3 regions of the Kitasatospora sp. NPDC085879 genome follow, and region 2 is predicted to be linked to each of the others. Evidence: riboswitches for the same ligand, from Rfam matches in the RefSeq annotation. Region 2 holds a riboswitch; each other region holds the start of a gene.
What was found. A riboswitch is a leader RNA that binds a small molecule or an ion and turns the genes downstream of it on or off. The one in region 2 is predicted to bind cobalamin.
Positions count from the first base shown of each region.

Region 1: it holds a riboswitch for cobalamin, as region 2 does, so the genes downstream of both, cobN (cobaltochelatase subunit CobN) here and AB0P35_RS10885 (HoxN/HupN/NixA family nickel/cobalt transporter) in region 2, are expected to answer to the same signal.
Region 3: it holds a riboswitch for cobalamin, as region 2 does, so the genes downstream of both, AB0P35_RS24170 (cobalamin biosynthesis protein) here and AB0P35_RS10885 (HoxN/HupN/NixA family nickel/cobalt transporter) in region 2, are expected to answer to the same signal.

Region 1 covers NZ_JBFBJZ010000009.1:47,452-52,812, reverse strand. Annotated here, with positions in the region: gene cobN (cobaltochelatase subunit CobN) at 1-2,697, opposite strand, end outside; cobalamin riboswitch at 2,928-3,076, opposite strand; gene AB0P35_RS09550 (cobalamin biosynthesis protein CobG) at 3,161-4,378, shown strand; gene AB0P35_RS09545 (precorrin-8X methylmutase) at 4,375-5,001, shown strand; gene AB0P35_RS09540 (precorrin-2 C(20)-methyltransferase) at 4,998-5,361, shown strand, end outside.
Region 2 covers NZ_JBFBJZ010000010.1:139,510-144,870, reverse strand. Annotated here, with positions in the region: gene AB0P35_RS10900 (DNA-formamidopyrimidine glycosylase family protein) at 1-604, shown strand, start outside; gene AB0P35_RS10895 (phosphatidylinositol-specific phospholipase C domain-containing protein) at 656-1,702, opposite strand; gene AB0P35_RS10890 (metalloregulator ArsR/SmtB family transcription factor) at 1,869-2,231, opposite strand; cobalamin riboswitch at 2,314-2,520, shown strand; gene AB0P35_RS10885 (HoxN/HupN/NixA family nickel/cobalt transporter) at 2,550-3,665, shown strand; gene AB0P35_RS10880 (DMT family transporter) at 3,706-4,563, opposite strand; gene AB0P35_RS10875 (helix-turn-helix domain-containing protein) at 4,665-5,240, shown strand; gene AB0P35_RS10870 (type B 50S ribosomal protein L31) at 5,315-5,361, opposite strand, start outside.
Region 3 covers NZ_JBFBJZ010000033.1:17,408-22,768, reverse strand. Annotated here, with positions in the region: gene AB0P35_RS24185 (hypothetical protein) at 1-882, opposite strand, end outside; gene AB0P35_RS24180 (alpha/beta fold hydrolase) at 1,061-2,182, opposite strand; gene AB0P35_RS24175 (XRE family transcriptional regulator) at 2,276-2,965, opposite strand; cobalamin riboswitch at 3,131-3,325, shown strand; gene AB0P35_RS24170 (cobalamin biosynthesis protein) at 3,418-4,395, shown strand; gene AB0P35_RS24165 (cobyric acid synthase) at 4,392-5,361, shown strand, end outside.

The DNA.
Region 1 (5,361 bases), on a different contig from region 2:
GAGCGACAGGCCCACCGAGGGCGGGCAGGCGCCGTCGTTGTCGGCACGGTACCGCTCGACCAGCGAGGCGGCGAGCGCCTGGCCGGTCTCCCAGGCGAGCCGGCTGGGGATGGCCTTCGGGTCGACGGAGTAGAAGTTGCGGCCGGTCGGCAGCACGTTGACCAGGCCGCGCAGCGGCGAGCCGGACGGCCCCGCCGGGACGAAACCGCCGTTCAGGGCGTGCAGCACGGCGTCCAGCTCGTCGGTGGTCGCGGTGAGCCGCGGCACCACCTGGGTCGCCGCGAACGACAGCACCTCGCGGACCGCGTCCGGGTGGCCGGCGGCGACCTTCTCCACCGCCTCGGGCGCCCAGTCCTCGGCCTCCATCGCCTCGACCAGGGCGCGGGCCTGCGCCTCGGCCGCGTCGGTGGCGCCGAGGGTGAGCGCGGCCTCGTCCAGGCCGAGCGCCTCGCGCAGGCCCGGCAGCGCGCTGACGCCGCCCCAGATCTGCCGGGCGCGCAGGATGGCGAGCACGATGTTGACCCGGTCGGTGCCGGCCGGCGCCTGGCCGAGGACGTGCAGGCCGTCCCGGATCTGGGCGTCCTTCACCTCGCACAGCCAGCCGTCGACGTGCAGCAGGAAGTCGTCGAAGCCGTCGTCCTCGGGCCGCTCGTCGAGGCCGAGGTCGTGGTCGAGCCGGGCGGCCTGGATGAGCGTCCAGATCTGGGCGCGGATCGCGGGCAGCTTGGCCGGGTCCATCGCGGCGATCGTCGAGTACTCGTCGAGCAGCTGCTCCAGGCGCGCGATGTCGCCGTAGCTGTCGGCGCGGGCCATCGGCGGGACGAGGTGGTCGACCAGGGTGGCGTGGGCGCGGCGCTTGGCCTGGGTGCCCTCGCCCGGGTCGTTGACCAGGAAGGGGTAGATCAGCGGCAGGTCGCCCAGGACGGCGTCCGGGCCGCACTCGGCGGAGAGCGCGGCGGTCTTGCCGGGCAGCCACTCCAGGTTGCCGTGCTTGCCGAGGTGGATCACGGCGTGGGCGCCGAAGCCGCCGTCCTCCTGCGCGGCCTGGATCCAGCGGTAGGCGGCCAGGTAGTGGTGGCTCGGCGGCAGGTCCGGGTCGTGGTAGATCGCGACCGGGTTCTCGCCGAAGCCGCGCGGCGGCTGGATGAGGACGAGCAGGTTCCCGGAGCGGATCGCGGCGAGCACGATGTCGCCGTCCGGGTTCTGCGAGCGGTCGACGTAGAGCTCGCCGGGGGCCGGGCCCCAGTGCTCCTCGACCTGCTCGCGCAGCCCCTGCGGCAGCGTCGCGTACCAGCGCCGGTAGTCGGCGGCCGGGATACGGACCGGGTTGCGGGCGAGCTGGTCCTCCGTCAGCCAGTCCTGGTCGTAGCCGCCGGCCGCGATCAGAGCATGAATGAGTTCGTCACCCTCGTGCTTCATTGCTCGCCCGCTCGCCTCCGGGCCCTCCTGACCCGGCACCGACGGTCGTTGCTCCCTCGCTCCTTCGTCGCTCCCTCCCGCCTCCCTTTCGGCACCGGCGGGCCCTTCGGCTCGGGGTGACTCGTGGGAGGTGGAGGCCGTGTCCAGGCCGGGCAGATCGGTGCCCAGGTCCATGCCCTCCGCGCGGAGGCGGTGCAGCAGGCGCATCGCGCTGGCCGGGGTGTCCAGGCCGACCGCGTTGCCGACCCGGGCGTGCTTCGTCGGGTAGGCGGAGAGGACGAGGGCGAGACGGCGCTCCGCGGCCGGGGTGTGGCGCAGCCGGGCGTGCCGGACGGCGATGCCGGCGACCCGGGCCGCGCGCTCGGCGTCGGCGCGGTAGACGGTGAGGCCGTCCTCGTCGAGCTCCTTGAAGGAGAACGGCACGGTGATCAGCCGGCCGTCGAACTCGGGGACGGCGACCTGGGTGGCGGTGTCCAGCGGGGAGAGGCCGTCGTCGCTCGCCTCCCACTGGGCGCGCGACCAGGTCAGGCAGAGCGCCTGCAGGATCGGCCGGTCGAGGGCGGCGAGGGCGCCCGCGTCCCAGGCCTCCTCGTCGCCGCCGGCCTGGGCGTCGGCCGGGCGGGTGCCGCCCGCGGCGAGCACGGTGGTGACGATCGCGTCCGCCGTGCCCAGTTCGGCGAGCAGCTCGGGCTCGGCGCCGCGCAGTGAGGAGCAGTACAGCGGCAGGGCGCGGCCGCCCTGGTCCTCGATCGCGCCGCACAGCGCCTCGACGAAGGCGGTGTTCCCGCTCATGTGGTGGGCCCGGTAGTACAGCACGGCGACCAGCGGGCCGTCCGAGGTGCGGGCCTGACGCTCCAGCGGGCCCCAGGCGGGGGCCGAGGCGGGCGGCGCGAAGCCGTGGCCGGTGAGCAGCACGGTGTCGGAGAGGAACGCGCCGAGCTCGGCGAGGTTGGCCGGGCCGCCGTGCGCCAGGTAGGCGTGGGCCTCGGCGGCGATGCCGGCCGGGACGGTGGAGAGCTCCATCAGCTGGGCGTCCGGGGCCTGCTCGCCCGTCAGCACGACGACCGGGCGGGGGCCGGCGAGCAGCGCGTCCAGGCCGTCCTCCCAGGCGCGGCGGCCGCCCAGCAGGCGGACGACGACCAGGTCGGTGCCCTCGACGAGGGCGGGCAGGTCCTCGGCGGTGAGCCGGGCCGGGTTGCCGAGGCGGTAGCGGACGGGGCCCTGCGAGGCGCGGGCGCTCAGCAGGTCGGTGTCGGAGGTCGACAGCAGCAGGATCATGCGGAGGGCCTCCCGGCCTGGTCGGTGTTCCGGGGCGTGCGGCGGCGCACCGGGGCGCCGGACGGCAGCCCGGTGGGCGGGGCGGAGCGGGGTGCGGGGCACGAGGTGCGGCCGGCCGCCGGGTTCGCCGGAGTCACGGCGACGGCGGGCGGCGGCTCGGCGCGTCCGGGCGGGACGGCGGAGCCGGGCATGCGGCAGCGCACAGGTCGGGCCTTCCTCGGGGTCCGCGCCCCGGGCTGGTGGAGGACGGCGGGAGTTCCTGGCTCCACGGCTGAGCCGTGGTTACAGTGGCGGGACCGCACCGGATTTGCACCGGTTTCCTCCGCTTGCCGTCGCTGGCGTCGGACGATCCGCGCGGACCGTCCGGCAGCATCGTACGGGGTGCCGCCCTGCCGCGGGACAGCATGCGGACTGTGATCCAGGCGACGGGGCGGTCGGTCGGACAATCTGTATGCTCGCCGCCATGCCACCCACACCCGACCCCACCGGGGCGGGCTCCGCCGTGCCCGACCGGGACCGGTCGGACGCCTGCCCGGGGGCCCTTCGCCTGCACACCGCCGCCGACGGCGCGCTGGCCCGGGTCCGCCTGCCCGGCGGGATGCTGACCGGGCGTCAGGCACTGGCGCTGGCCGAGGCCGCGGAGGCGCTGGGTGACGGCGACCTGGAGATCACCTCGCGCGGCAACGTCCAACTGCGGGGCCTCGCTTCGGACTGCGGCGCCGAGCTCGCCGGGCGGCTGCGGGCCTCCGGCCTGCTGCCCTCCGACACCCACGAGCGGGTCCGCAACATCGTCGCCTCGCCCGGCCCCGGCGCGGGCCACGCCGATGTGCAGGCCTGGGCACGGGAGCTGGACGCGAGGCTCTGCGCGAGCCCGTGGGCGGTCGGCCTCTCCGGCAAGTTCCTCTTCGCCCTCGATGACGGCCGCGGCGACGTGGCCGCGCTGAACGCCGATGTGACATTGATCGCAGCGCCGGACGGCACCGCCCTGCTGCGCCTCGGCCGGGCGGCCACCGCGCGGCCCGTCCCGGCCGCGGAGGCCGTGACCGCCGCGCTCGCCGCCGCCCGGGACTTCCTGGACGCGGTGCGCGCCGCCGGCCGCAGCGCCTGGCACCTGCGGGAGGTGTCCGACCTGCTGCCGCCCGGCCCGGTCGGGCTCCCGGAGTTCGCCGGTGCGCCGCCCGCGCTCGGCGCGCTGCCCGGCGGCCTGTCGGTCGGGCTGCGCTTCGGCACGGCCGGTTCCGCCCGGTGGCGGGTGCTGGTCGATGCGGCCGCGGGGGAGCTGCGGCTCACCCCCTGGCGCGGGGTCGTGCTGCCCGGGGCGCCCGCCGACCGGCTCGCCGACCTGGCGGCGGCGGGATTCCGGACCGCGCCGGGTGCCGCCTGGGAACGTGCCACCGCCTGCACCGGCCTGCCCGGCTGCGGATCCTCCCGGGCCGACGTCCGGGCGGACGCCACCCGGGCACTGGAGGCGGCCCCGGCCGCGGGCCTGCCGGTGCACTGGTCGGGCTGCGAACGGCGCTGCGGCCACCCCGCCGGGCGATGGGTGGACGTGCTCGCCACCGGGCAGGGCTACCGGGTGACGCCGGTCGGGACACCGGCACCGTCGGCGGATGTGACGCCGGTGGAAGTGACGACGGAAGAGATGGCCGAGGCGGTCGCCGAGGCCCGGAGGATCACGTGATCGAGTACGAGAAGGACGGCGCCGCCATCTACCGGCAGTCCTTTGCCACCATCCGGGCCGAGGCCGACCTGGCCGCCCTGCCCGCCGACGTCGCCCAGGTCACGGTGCGGATGATCCACGCCTGCGGCATGACCGACCTGGTCGAGGACCTGGTGTACTCGCCCGGCGTGGTCGCCTCGGCCCGCAAGGCGCTGCACGCCGGCGCGCCGATCCTCTGCGACGTCAACATGGTCGCCAGCGGCGTCACCCGAAAGCGGCTGCCCGCCGACAACGAGGTGGTCTGCACCCTCACCGACCCCTCGGTGCCCGACCTCGCCAAGAAGATGGGCAACACCCGCAGCGCCGCCGCCATGGAGCTGTGGCTGCCCCGGCTGGAGGGCGCCGTGGTCGCCGTCGGCAACGCGCCGACCTCGCTGTTCCGGCTGCTGGAGATGATCGAGGCGGGCGCGCCCCGCCCGGCCGCGGTGATCGGCGTGCCGGTCGGCTTCATCGGCGCCGCCGAGTCCAAGCAGGCCCTGGCCGAGCACCCGTCCGGCCTGGAGCACCTGGTGGTGCGCGGCCGGCGCGGCGGCAGCGCGATCGCCGCCGCCGCCATCAACGCGATTGCGAGTGAAGAAGAGTGACCGAGCAGCAGACCGGCCGGCTGTACGGCGTCGGCCTCGGCCCCGGCGACCCCTCGCTGATCACCGTCCGTGCCGCCGAACTCATCGGCAAGGCCGACGTGGTGGCCTACCACAGCGCCCGGCACGGCCGCTCCATCGCCCGCTCGATCGCCGACCGGTACCTGACCGGCGGCCAGATCGAGGAGAAGCTGGTCTACCCGATCACCGTGGAGACCACCGACCACCCGGGCGGCTACCGCGGCGCACTGGACGACTTCTACGAGGAGGCCTCCGCCCGGCTCGCCGCCCACCTGGACGCGGGCCGCGACGTCGTCGTCCTCGCCGAGGGCGACCCGCTGTTCTACGGCTCGTACCAGCACA
Region 2 (5,361 bases):
GCTGTACGGCGGCTTCACCTTCGGCACCGGCGAGGCCCCGCCGCCGGTCGGCGAGGTCCGGCTGCGGATGGCCGGCGAGGACGGCTGGGCCGACCTGCGCGGCCCCAACACCTGCGAGCTGCTCGGCCCGGGGGAGAAGCAGGCGGTGCACGCCCGGCTCGGCCCCGACCCGCTGCGCCCCGACGCGGACCCGGGCGCCGCCTGGCGCCGGATGTCCCGCAGCTCCACCACCGTCGCCGCGCTGCTGATGGACCAGAAGGTGCTGGCCGGCGTGGGCAACGTCTACCGCGCCGAGGTGCTGTTCCGGCTGGGCATCAGCCCGCACCGGGCCGGCAAGGACGTCACCCGGGCCGAGTGGGACGCGATCTGGGCCGACCTGGTCGCGCTGATGCACGAGGGGGCCGGTGCCGGCCGGATCGACACCGTCCGCCCGGAGCACACCCCGGAGGCGATGGGCCGCCCGCCGCGGGTCGACGACCACGGCGGCGAGGTGTACGTCTACCGCCGCACCGACATGCCCTGCCTGGTCTGCGAGACGCCGGTGCGCACCGAGTCGCTGGCCGCCCGCAACCTGTTCTGGTGCCCCGGCTGCCAGCAGCGCTGAGTGCGGTGCCCTGCCCGGCCGGGGCGCCGGCCGGGCAGGGCGGACGGTGCGTCAGCCGCGCGGCAGCACCAGGGACTGCACCTGGGACAGCTTGCGCCAGTCGCTGGAGACGATGCTGGCGTGCGCGGCCGCGAGCTGGACGACCCGGGCGCGGGCCTGCTCGGCGGTCGGGTCGGTGGAGCTGATGGCGGGTGCCACGTTGTGGGCGTCCGTCATCACCAGCAGGTAGTGGCGGGCGTCGTACCAGGCGGTGTCGATGCCGCCGACGTAGGCCGCGGCGTCACCGTCGAACACCACGAACCAGGGCCGGATGCTCGTCTCGCCGTAGGCGTTGCGCGGGTCGCCGGAGACGGCGCCGTGCACCACCGGGAAGACCTGTGCCTGGCCGGCCTTGCCGGCGGCGGCGAGGTCGCGCAGGTAGCGGCTGTACTCGACGTCGGTGTGCAGGGTGTCGAAGGGGTTGCCCTCCTCCACGGTGCCGGGGATGACGTCCACCAGCACGCGGCCGGCGAGCGCGTCGCGGCTCGGCCAGTTGCCGGCCTTCGCGGCCTCGTCGAGGTTCGGGTAGCTGCCGCCGCCGGGCTTGGCGAGCAGGTCGGCGGGGCGGAAGACGGCGCTGCCGAGGTGGGCGGCTATCAGGCTGTCGAGCTGGGCCGGGCCCATGCCGCGGTTGGCGGCGAAGCCGCCCTTGAGCTCCAGCTTGACCATCAGCGGGCCGCTCGACGGGTGGGCGGCGAGCCAGATCCGCAGGTCGTCGAGGCAGTACTCGAGGTTCTTGTTGGCGCCACCGCTGTACAGCTGGGCGGGGGTGGTGGCGGCGGTGCAGTTGTTCGCGTTGCCCAGCGGGTTGGAGTGGCTGACCTTCCACTCCTTGGTGATGGTGTCCGTCCAGACGTCCAGCTCGATCATGCCGGTGCCGGTGTCCAGGCTCTGCGCGAGGAAGGGGAAGGCGGCCGGGTCGTAGGTGTTGTGGATCCCGACGGCGGTGGCCGAACCGAACGGCAGCCCGCCGCCGGTGGCGGCGCCGGACTGGTGCGCGGGGAGCAGGGTGGCGGCCGCGGCCAGCAGCCCCACGGCGAACGTACGGCGAAGCTTCAAGGGGTGTCTCCTCGTCAGGAGCCTGGGAACGGCGGGCCGGACGGACCGCCTCCGGAAGCATGGGCCACCGGAACGGCTTCGAGGTGACATGACAAGAAAACTTGGCTGAAGCTGACCCCCCGTCGAGCTGACAAATCGTCAGGAAGAGCTCATTCCGTGCGCGGGCTCATTCGGCCCGCCCCAGCACGCCGTGCTCCAGGACCTCCGCGACCGCCGGGTCGGTCAGCCGGTAGCGGACCACCCGCCCGTCCCGCTCGCCCTCGACCACACCCGCCGCGCGCAGCAGCCGCAGCGCCTGGGAGACCGCCGGATCGCGCATCCCGGTCGCCAGCGCCAGATCGGTGACGGCGAGCGGCCCGGTGGTGTGCAGCGCGAGCAGCAGGGAGAGCCGCCCCGGGTCGGCGAGCAGGCCGAACCGCTCGGCCCAGGCCCGGACCTGCCCGGTGTCGCCGATCCCGGCGATCGCCTCGCAGACCCGGTGGCCGTCGATGCTGCGCTGGCCGACGCGGTCGGCAGGGACGAGGTGCATGGCGGCATTCTCGCAGGCCGTCCGGCCGTGATCTGCGACACCTGCGCAGGTCTGCAGGCTTGCAGCTGTCGCTCCGTCACCTCTACGGTGGAACAGCCGTGGTGCTCGGGAAGACCGGTGCAGGACCTGCGGGTCCGAGTCCGGAGCGGCCCTCGCCACTGTGAACGGGGAGTCAATCCGTACCCCTCGCGGGTCACTGGGCGCCGGAGCGCGCCCGGGAAGGCCGGGTACGGGCACCACAGGAACCTCCCCGTGAGCCAGGAGACCGGCCACGGCACCTCACGACGTCATTCCACGAGGTGCTGGAGCGTGAACCGCATGACCCTGCCCGCCACCGGTACGGCCGCGCCGCCGACCGCCCCCGGCCTGCCCGCCTTCCGCTGGCGGCGGGAGGACACCCTTCGCACGGCCGGCCTGCTGGCCGTCATCCTGGCGATGCACGTGGCGGCCTTCGGCACCCTGTTCCTGCTGGTCGTCCCGGAGCGGTACGAGGTCGGCACCCAGGTGTTCGGCGCCGGACTCGGCATCACCGCCTACACCCTGGGCATGCGGCACGCCTTCGACGCCGACCACATCGCGGTGATCGACAACACCACCCGCAAGCTGATGGCGGACGGCCGGCGCCCGGTCTCGGTGGGCTTCTGGTTCGCCCTCGGGCACTCCTCGATGGTGGTGCTGATGGCCGCCCTGGTCGCGGGCGGCGCCCAGCTCGCCGGGGTGCTGATGGACGACGGGTCGACCGCCCACCAGGTGCTGGGCGCCATCGGCACCACCGCCTCCGGCGCCTTCCTCTACCTCATCGCCGCGCTCAACCTGGCAGCGCTGCTCGGCATCCTGCGGGTCTTCCGGGCGATGCGGGCCGGCTCCTACGACGAGGCGGAGCTGGAACGGCAGCTCGACTCGCGCGGACTGATGAACCGCGTCCTGCGCCGCGCCACCCGCTCGATCTCCCGGCCGGGCCAGATGTTCCCGGTCGGCATGGTCCTCGGACTGGGCTTCGACACCGCCACTGAGGTGACGCTGATGGTGATGGCCGGCTCGGGCGCCGCGGCCGGCCTGCCCTGGTACGCGATCGTCTGCCTGCCGCTGCTGTTCGCCGCCGGCATGAGCCTGTTCGACACCCTGGACGGCACGTTCATGAACTTCGCCTACCAGTGGGCGTTCTCCAACCCCGTCCGCAAGGTCTTCTACAACCTCGCCATCACCGGCCTGTCGATCGCGGTGGCCTTCGTCATCGGCACCATCGAGCTGGTCGCCGTGCTGCACGACAAGCTCGGCCTCGCCGACCCGGTGACCGGCTGGATCGCCGGACTCAGCCTGGACAACGTGGGCTTCGTCATCGTCGGTCTCTTCGTGGTGGTCTGGGCGGCGGCGATCGGCTACTGGCGGATCGCCGGGGTGGAGAAGCGCTGGGCGCCCGAGCGGGCGGCCTGACATGGCGGGCCGCCCGCAGCGCCGGGCGGCGGACGGGGCGTCAGCCCGCCGCCAGCAGCAGCGTGCCGGCCACCGCGAGGCCCGCGCCGAGCACCTGGACGCGCCGCAGCCGCTCCTTGAGCAGCCCGCGGGCCATCACCGCGGTGACCACCGGGTAGAGCGAGGCCAGCACGGCGGCCACGGCCACCGAGCCGCGGTGCGAGGCCGCGGCGAAGGCCGCGTTGGCGGCGACGTCGGCCACCCCGACCGCGGTCAGTGCGGGCAGGCCGCGCAGCACGCCGCCCGCCCCGCCGGCCCCGGCCGACGGGCGACCGCGCCGCGCGGCCAGCAGGACGGCGCCGCCCACCGCCACGTTGCACAGCCGCTGCACGCACAGCACGGACAGCAGCCCTCCGCCGGCGGAGGCCTGGGCGATCAGCGCCATCACGGTGCCCATGCCGACGGCCGCCCCCAGGGTGAGCACCAGGACCCGAGCCGTCACCGCGCCGCCGCCGCGCCGCGGCCCGCCCGCGAGGGCGACCCCGAGCACGGCGACCGCGATCCCGGCGGCCTGCGCCGGCCCCGGGCGCTCCCCGAGCAGCAGGCCGACGCCCACCGGCACCGCGACACCGACGGTCGCGAGCGGCGAGACCACGCCCATCGGCCCGAGCGACAGCGCCCGGTAGAAGGCCAGGATCGCGAACGGCCCGATCACGCCCGCCGCCACCGCGTACCAGAGGCCGGCGCCGGACACGCCCGGGCCGCCGGTCACGAGCACGGCCGGGACGAGCAGCAGCGCCGCGGCGGCCTGCGAGGCCACCACGACGGTCAGCGCGGGCAGCCGGCGGGTCAGAGCGCCGCCGCCGTAGTCGGCCATGCCCCAGAGCAGGCTGGCGGTGAGAGCGAGGATCTGGGACAACACAATGGACTCCGGAGTACGGTCGAGTGGACTCGTCGTGCCCCAGCAGCTTAGGTCAACAGAGTGAACCGGACGAATCAATTCATTGGACTGACACTGACATGCCCGACCCCGACCTGATCACCCAGGCCCTGGCCCGCAACCTCAAGCGGCTGCGCGCCGACCGCGGCCACACCCTCGATGCGCTCGCCGCCCGCTCAGGGGTGAGCCGCGGCATGATCGTGCAGATCGAGCAGGGGCGGACCAACCCCAGCGTCGGCACGGTCGTCCGGCTCGCCGACGCCCTCGGCGTCTCGATCGCCCGGCTGCTCGACTACGACGAGACCTCCACCGTGCGGATCGTGTCGGACGCCGAGGCGGTGCAGCTGTGGGCCGGCGCCAAGGGCGGCACCGGGGTGCTGCTCAACGGCATCGAGGCGCCCGGCCCGCTGGAGCTCTGGGAGTGGCTGATCCTGCCGGGCGAGGGGCACGGCTCCGACCCGCACCCCGTCGGCACCGTGGAGATCGCCCGGGTCGAGGAGGGCGAACTCACCCTCACCCTGGACGGCCGCGACCACCTGGTGCCGGCCGGCTCCACCGCCTCCTACGAGGCCGCCACCGCGCACGGCTACCGCAACGACGGCGAGGTGCCCGTCCGGCTCACCCTCGTCGTCTCGGTGCCGCCGCCCCCGCGCTGAGCCCGCCCGGGAACGCGACGGCGCCCCCCCTTCCGTGCGGAAGGGGGGGCGCCGTGCGGTGCCGCCGGTCGCGGTCAGTCGCGGCCGTACCGGCGCCGGTACTGCTCGATCCGGCCGGCCT
Region 3 (5,361 bases), on a different contig from region 2:
CCAGTGCCCCAGTGAGGACAGCTCGGCGGCCTCGTCGCGGCGCTCCAGGGCGCCGACGGCGGCCAGGCCGTCCAGCATCCAGTCGAGCACCGCGGCGACGTCGGAGGCCGAGGTGGGGGTGTCGACCTGCGGCGCCCGGCAGGTGCCGCGGACGGCGGACATCGCGGAGGCCGCGTGCGGCACCGGGGAGGGGCCGAGCGCGCCGGTGCCGGCGCCGTGCCGGCGCTCGTCCAGGCCTCGGCGCAGCAGCTCCAGGAGCTCGCTGTCGGCGACCGGCCCGTCCACCAGGTGCAGGAAGGACAGCAGGTGCGGCGCCTGGTCGACGGCCTGGCCGGCCAGCATGGCGAAGACGCCGCGCAGGGCGGCGGGCGGGACGGGCGCGAGCAGCGTCCAGGCGTCGAACAGCGCCGACCAGCCGCGGATCACCGCCTCGTCGTCGTGCTCCCAGGCGTTCAGCCGCCAGCCGGGGCCGGCTCCGCCGTCGCGCAGCTCGACCAGGCCGACCAGCAGGGCCTGGCCCCAGGCCTTGGCGGCGGCGCCGACGGTCATGGCGAGGGCACGCCCGGCGGCCCGGGCGTCGTCGGGCAGCAGCTCGCCACGCTTGTCGACCTCGCCGAGCTCGCCGGCCCAGCGGGCGATCCGCACGGCGTCGGCAAGCATCCGGCGGGCGTGCGGGGCCAGCTCTGCGGGTGCGGGGAAGCCGTCCGGCAGCGGCACCCGGCCGCGGCCCGGCTTGGGCGCGGGGGTACGGCGGCGGACTGGCCCACCCGGAGGCGTGCTCTCGGGTCGGCGGGCCGCTCCTGGCAGACGGGTCACCGTCGCTCCGGTGCGGATCGCGGGCTGGAGCGGGGCATCACGGTCGCGCGGGTTCCGAGACGTCACGCCGAGCAGTCTTCCCCGTGTACCGGCCTTCTGTCACATCGAGTTCTACGCGCGATCGTAGGTCCGGTCCGTGGACAGGGGATGAGATCGGGCAACAGGCACCAAACCGGGTCGCCCGGAGCCGAAACATGGCATGAGCACGACGTTCGTCTCCGGTCGGTGCGGCCGCCCGCGGGGCTCACAGCAGCGGGGTGAGCCAGCGGCGCAGCGCCTCGCCGTAGCGGTCGGGATCGGCGTTCCACAGGGCCGCGTGCGCCCCGTCCGGGACGGGCTGCAGGCTCACCAGGTCCTCGCGCCGCGCGGCGAGGCGCTCGGCGGCCTCGAAGGGGGCCACCGCGTCCACGGGGCTGTGCAGCAGCAGCGCGGGCACCTGCAGGTCGGTGCCGGCGGCCAGCCGGGCGAAGCCGGCCAGGTCGACCTTGGTGCGGCCCTCGGCGGCCAGCGCGCCGAGCTCGGCGAGCGGGCCGGGCACCCCGGCCCGGGCCGCCTCCCGGCGGACCGTCGCGGGCCAGTCCAGCACCGGCGAGTCCAGCACCAGGCCGGCCACCGAGTCCCGCCAGGCCGAGCGGGTCGCGGTGTGCAGCGCCATCGTGGCGCCGAGCGACCAGCCGAAGAGCACGATCTTGCCGGCGCCGTTCGTCTGGGCCAGCCGGACGGCGGCGTCGACGTCCCGCCACTCCGTCTCGCCGAAGTGGCCCAGGCCGTCCGGGGACGGCGGGGCGCCCTCGTCGCCGCGGTACGTGACCACCAGGACGGGCATCCGCAGCGCGTGCAGCAGCGGCAGCACCGGCAGGGCCTGCTGCCGGTCGGCGCCGGGGCCGTGCACCACGATCGCCCAGAGCCCGCGGATGCCCGGCACGTACCAGGCCGGCATCGGCCCGAGTTCGCCCTCGACCTCGGCCGCGGTGAAGTCCAGGCCGAGTGCGGAGGCCGGGTCGCCGAGGTACACCCGGGCGGTCACCCGGACCTCCGTCCCGGTGCGCAGCGAGCCCGCGCCCGTGGCGAGCAGCCGGCGGGTGACGCTCTGCGGACCGGTGTCCAGCACGTCGCCCACCACGGCGTGGCCGCCGTCCGCCCACTCCAGGGCGTAGCGGCCGGGACGCTCGGTCTCCACGCTGCGGGTGAGGGTGACGCGGTCCGCGCCGAGCTCCTGCACCCGGATGCCGGGGCCGCCCGTGGTGCCGGCCCCGGCGAAGCCGGGGCGGACGGCCCGTTCGGACACCCGGCGGCCGATCAGCAGCGCCGCGGCGCCCGTCCCGACAACGGCGGCCCCGACGATCGCGGCGGTTCCCCAACGCATGGCGCTCCCGGTGTGGCGGCACGGACACGGCGATCCCAGTCCACGCCCCCGCCGGGGGACGGGCCACCCGAACGGGTCCGTCCGGGCGGCGGCTCAGACCGGGACGTCGGTGGCCCGGCGGGCCAGCAGCTCCCAGAACCGCTCCGCGAGCGGCCGGGCCGGCGGCCGCGCGGTGTCCGGCACCGTCGAACCCCAGTGCCCCGGCACCAGGTACTCGTCCTGCAGCTCGGCCAGCACCTCGCCCAGTACGGCGTGCGGGACCGGCACCACCCGGGCGACCGCCCGCAGCTGCGCCTGCCAGCGGCCGTCCACCACCTGGCGCAGCAGCCGGTCGAGCGCGTCCTGGCGTCCGGTCACCCGCACCATCACCCGCAGCGGCAGCCCGAGCACGTGGGCCAGCGCCAGGCCCTGCTCGCCGTCCGCGTCCCAGCGGCCGGTCTCCTCGGCCCGCGCGTACGTCGCCGCGCCCACCCCGATCCGGTGGGCGGCCTGCTCCCGGTTGAGCTCCCGGGCGAGCCGGAAGTCCCGCAGGGTGGCCGGCGCGATCCCCATCAGCTGTGCGGGCGGACACCACAGCGCGCGGGACAGGGCGATGAACTCCTCCTCCGAGGGCAGCATCTCGCCGGCCTCCCAGGCCACCACGTGGGAGGGCAGCAGCCGGACGCCGTGCGCGGCCATGCCCTCGGCGACCTGGTCCGGGGTCAGGCCGAGCCCGGCGCGGTGCGCCCGGGCGGCCCGCGGGGAGAACGGCACCGGCAGCGGGGTGGACGGTCTTCGTCGCATGCCACAAGAACGTACGGGCGGCCCGGTGCGCCGCCCCACACGCCGAACGCACGAAGCGGACCCCACCGGCCGCCGCGGGCGCTGGAGGATCGTACGGGGCGCGGACGGCCGGGCCGCGACGGTGTGTGACCAACCACTCCACACGCTTTGTTGACTGGCGGTCGGAGGGCGTGATGGGATCTCCGGGCCATACGGAGGCATGCAGAGGAAGCCGGTGCGAGTCCGGCGCGGTCCCGCCACTGTCACCGGGGAGCACGCTCGACCTGCATGGTCACGGCGGTCCGCCACAGGGCCGTTGGAAGGCCCGAGCGAGCGCCGGACCCGGAAGCCAGGAGACTCTCGCCGCCGGTTCGTCGATCCAGGGCGCGGACCCTGAGTGAGGACACGCACGCCATGCAGGCTGCCCAGCGGTCACCGCTGCGCCCCACCCAGGGAGCCGGGCCGTGGGCCGCCTGACCCCCGCCCCCTACCTGTTGGGCGCCGTGGCCGGCTACCTCGCCGACACCGCCCTCGCCGACCCCCGCCGCGGCCACCCGGTGGCCCTGTTCGGCAGCGCGGCCGGACGCCTGGAACGCCGCCTCTGGAGCGACCACCGGGGCGCCGGCACCGCCTTCACCGCGCTGAGCGTCGGCGCGGTCGCGGCCGGCGCGGCACTCGCCGACCACGCGCTGCGCCGCCGGCCCGCCGCGCGGGCCGCCCTCGCGGCGGCCGCCGCCTGGACGGTGCTCGGCGGCACCTCGCTGACCCGCGAGGCCCGGACGATCGGGCGCTCCCTGGAGGCCGGCGACCTGACCGCCGCCCGCGAGCGGCTCCCCCACCTGTGCGGGCGCGATCCCAGCACCCTGGACGAGCAGCAGATCGCCCGCGCGGTGGTCGAGTCCGTCGCCGAGAACACCGCCGACGCGGTGGTCAACGCGCTGACCTGGGGCGCGCTCGCCGGCACGCCCGGGCTGCTGGCCTTCCGGGCCGTCAACACCCTGGACGCGATGGTCGGCCACCGCTCGCCCCGGCACCTGCGCTTCGGCTGGGCCTCCGCCCGCCTCGACGACGTGGCCGGCTGGCCGGGCGCCCGGCTCACCGCACTGCTGACCGTCGCCGCGGCGGAGCACCCGCGGGCCGCCTGGAAGGTGTGGCGGCGCGACGGGTCGTCACACCCCAGCCCCAACGCCGGACAGGCCGAGTCCGCCTTCGCCGGCGGGCTCGGCGTACGCCTCGGCGGCACCCTGCAGTACGGCGAGAGGGTGGAGCACCGGCCCGTCCTCGGCGCCGAACTCCGGCCGGTGGCCGTCCCGGACATCGAACGCGCCTGCCGCCTCTCCCGCCGCGTGGGGGTGCTGGCGCTGGCGGTGACGACGGCCGCCCATGCCCTCGGACGCACCGCACTCGGCCGCGCCACCTCCATCACCCGTTCGCAAGGGAGTGTCACGTGACGAAGGCTCTGCTGGTGGCAGGGACGACCTCAGATGCGGGGAAGAGCGTGGTCACGGCGGGGATCTGCCGGTGGCTGGCGCGGCAGGGGGTCCGGGTGGCGCCGTTCAAGGCGCAGAACATGTCGCTGAACTCCTTCGTGACCGCGGACGGCGCCGAGATCGGCCGGGCCCAGGCGATGCAGGCGCAGGCCGCCCGGGTCGAGCCGGAGGCGGCGATGAACCCGGTGCTCCTGAAGCCGGGCGCGGACGGCCGCAGCCAGGTGGTGCTGCTCGGGAAGCCGGTCGCCGAGGTCGGGGCGCTGGACTACCGCGAGCGCAAGCCCGTCCTGCTGGAGCGGGCGCTGGAGTGCCTGGCGGACCTGCGCAGCCGTTACGAGGTGGTGGTCTGCGAGGGCGCCGGCTCCCCCGCCGAGATCAATCTGCGGGACCGGGACATCGCCAACATGGGTCTGGCCACGGCGGCGAACCTGCCGGTGGTGGTGGTCGGCGACATCGACCGCGGCGGGGTGTTCGCGGCGATGTACGGCACGCTGGCGCTGCTGTCCGCGCAGGACCAGGCGCTGGTGGCGGGCTGGTTCGTCAACAAGTTCCGTGGGGACGCCCGGCTGCTGGCGCCCGGGCTGGAGATGCTGCGGGAGCTGACGGGCCGTCCGGTGCTGGGGACGCTGCCGATGCTGTCCGGCCTGTGGCTGGACGCCGAGGACTCGCTGGACCTGTCCACGGCCGTGGAGAACCGCCCGACCGCCGCGCCGCACGGCTCCGAGGTGCTGCGGGTGGCGGTGGTGCGGCTGCCTCGGCTGTCGAACTTCACCGATGTGGACGCGCTGGCCCAGGAACCGGGCGTGCTGGTGCGCTGGGCGACCCGGCCGGAGGAGCTGGCCGACGCCGACCTGGTGGTGCTGCCCGGCACCCGGGCGACCGTCGCCGACCTGGCCTGGCTGCGCGAGCGGGGACTGGACGGCGCGC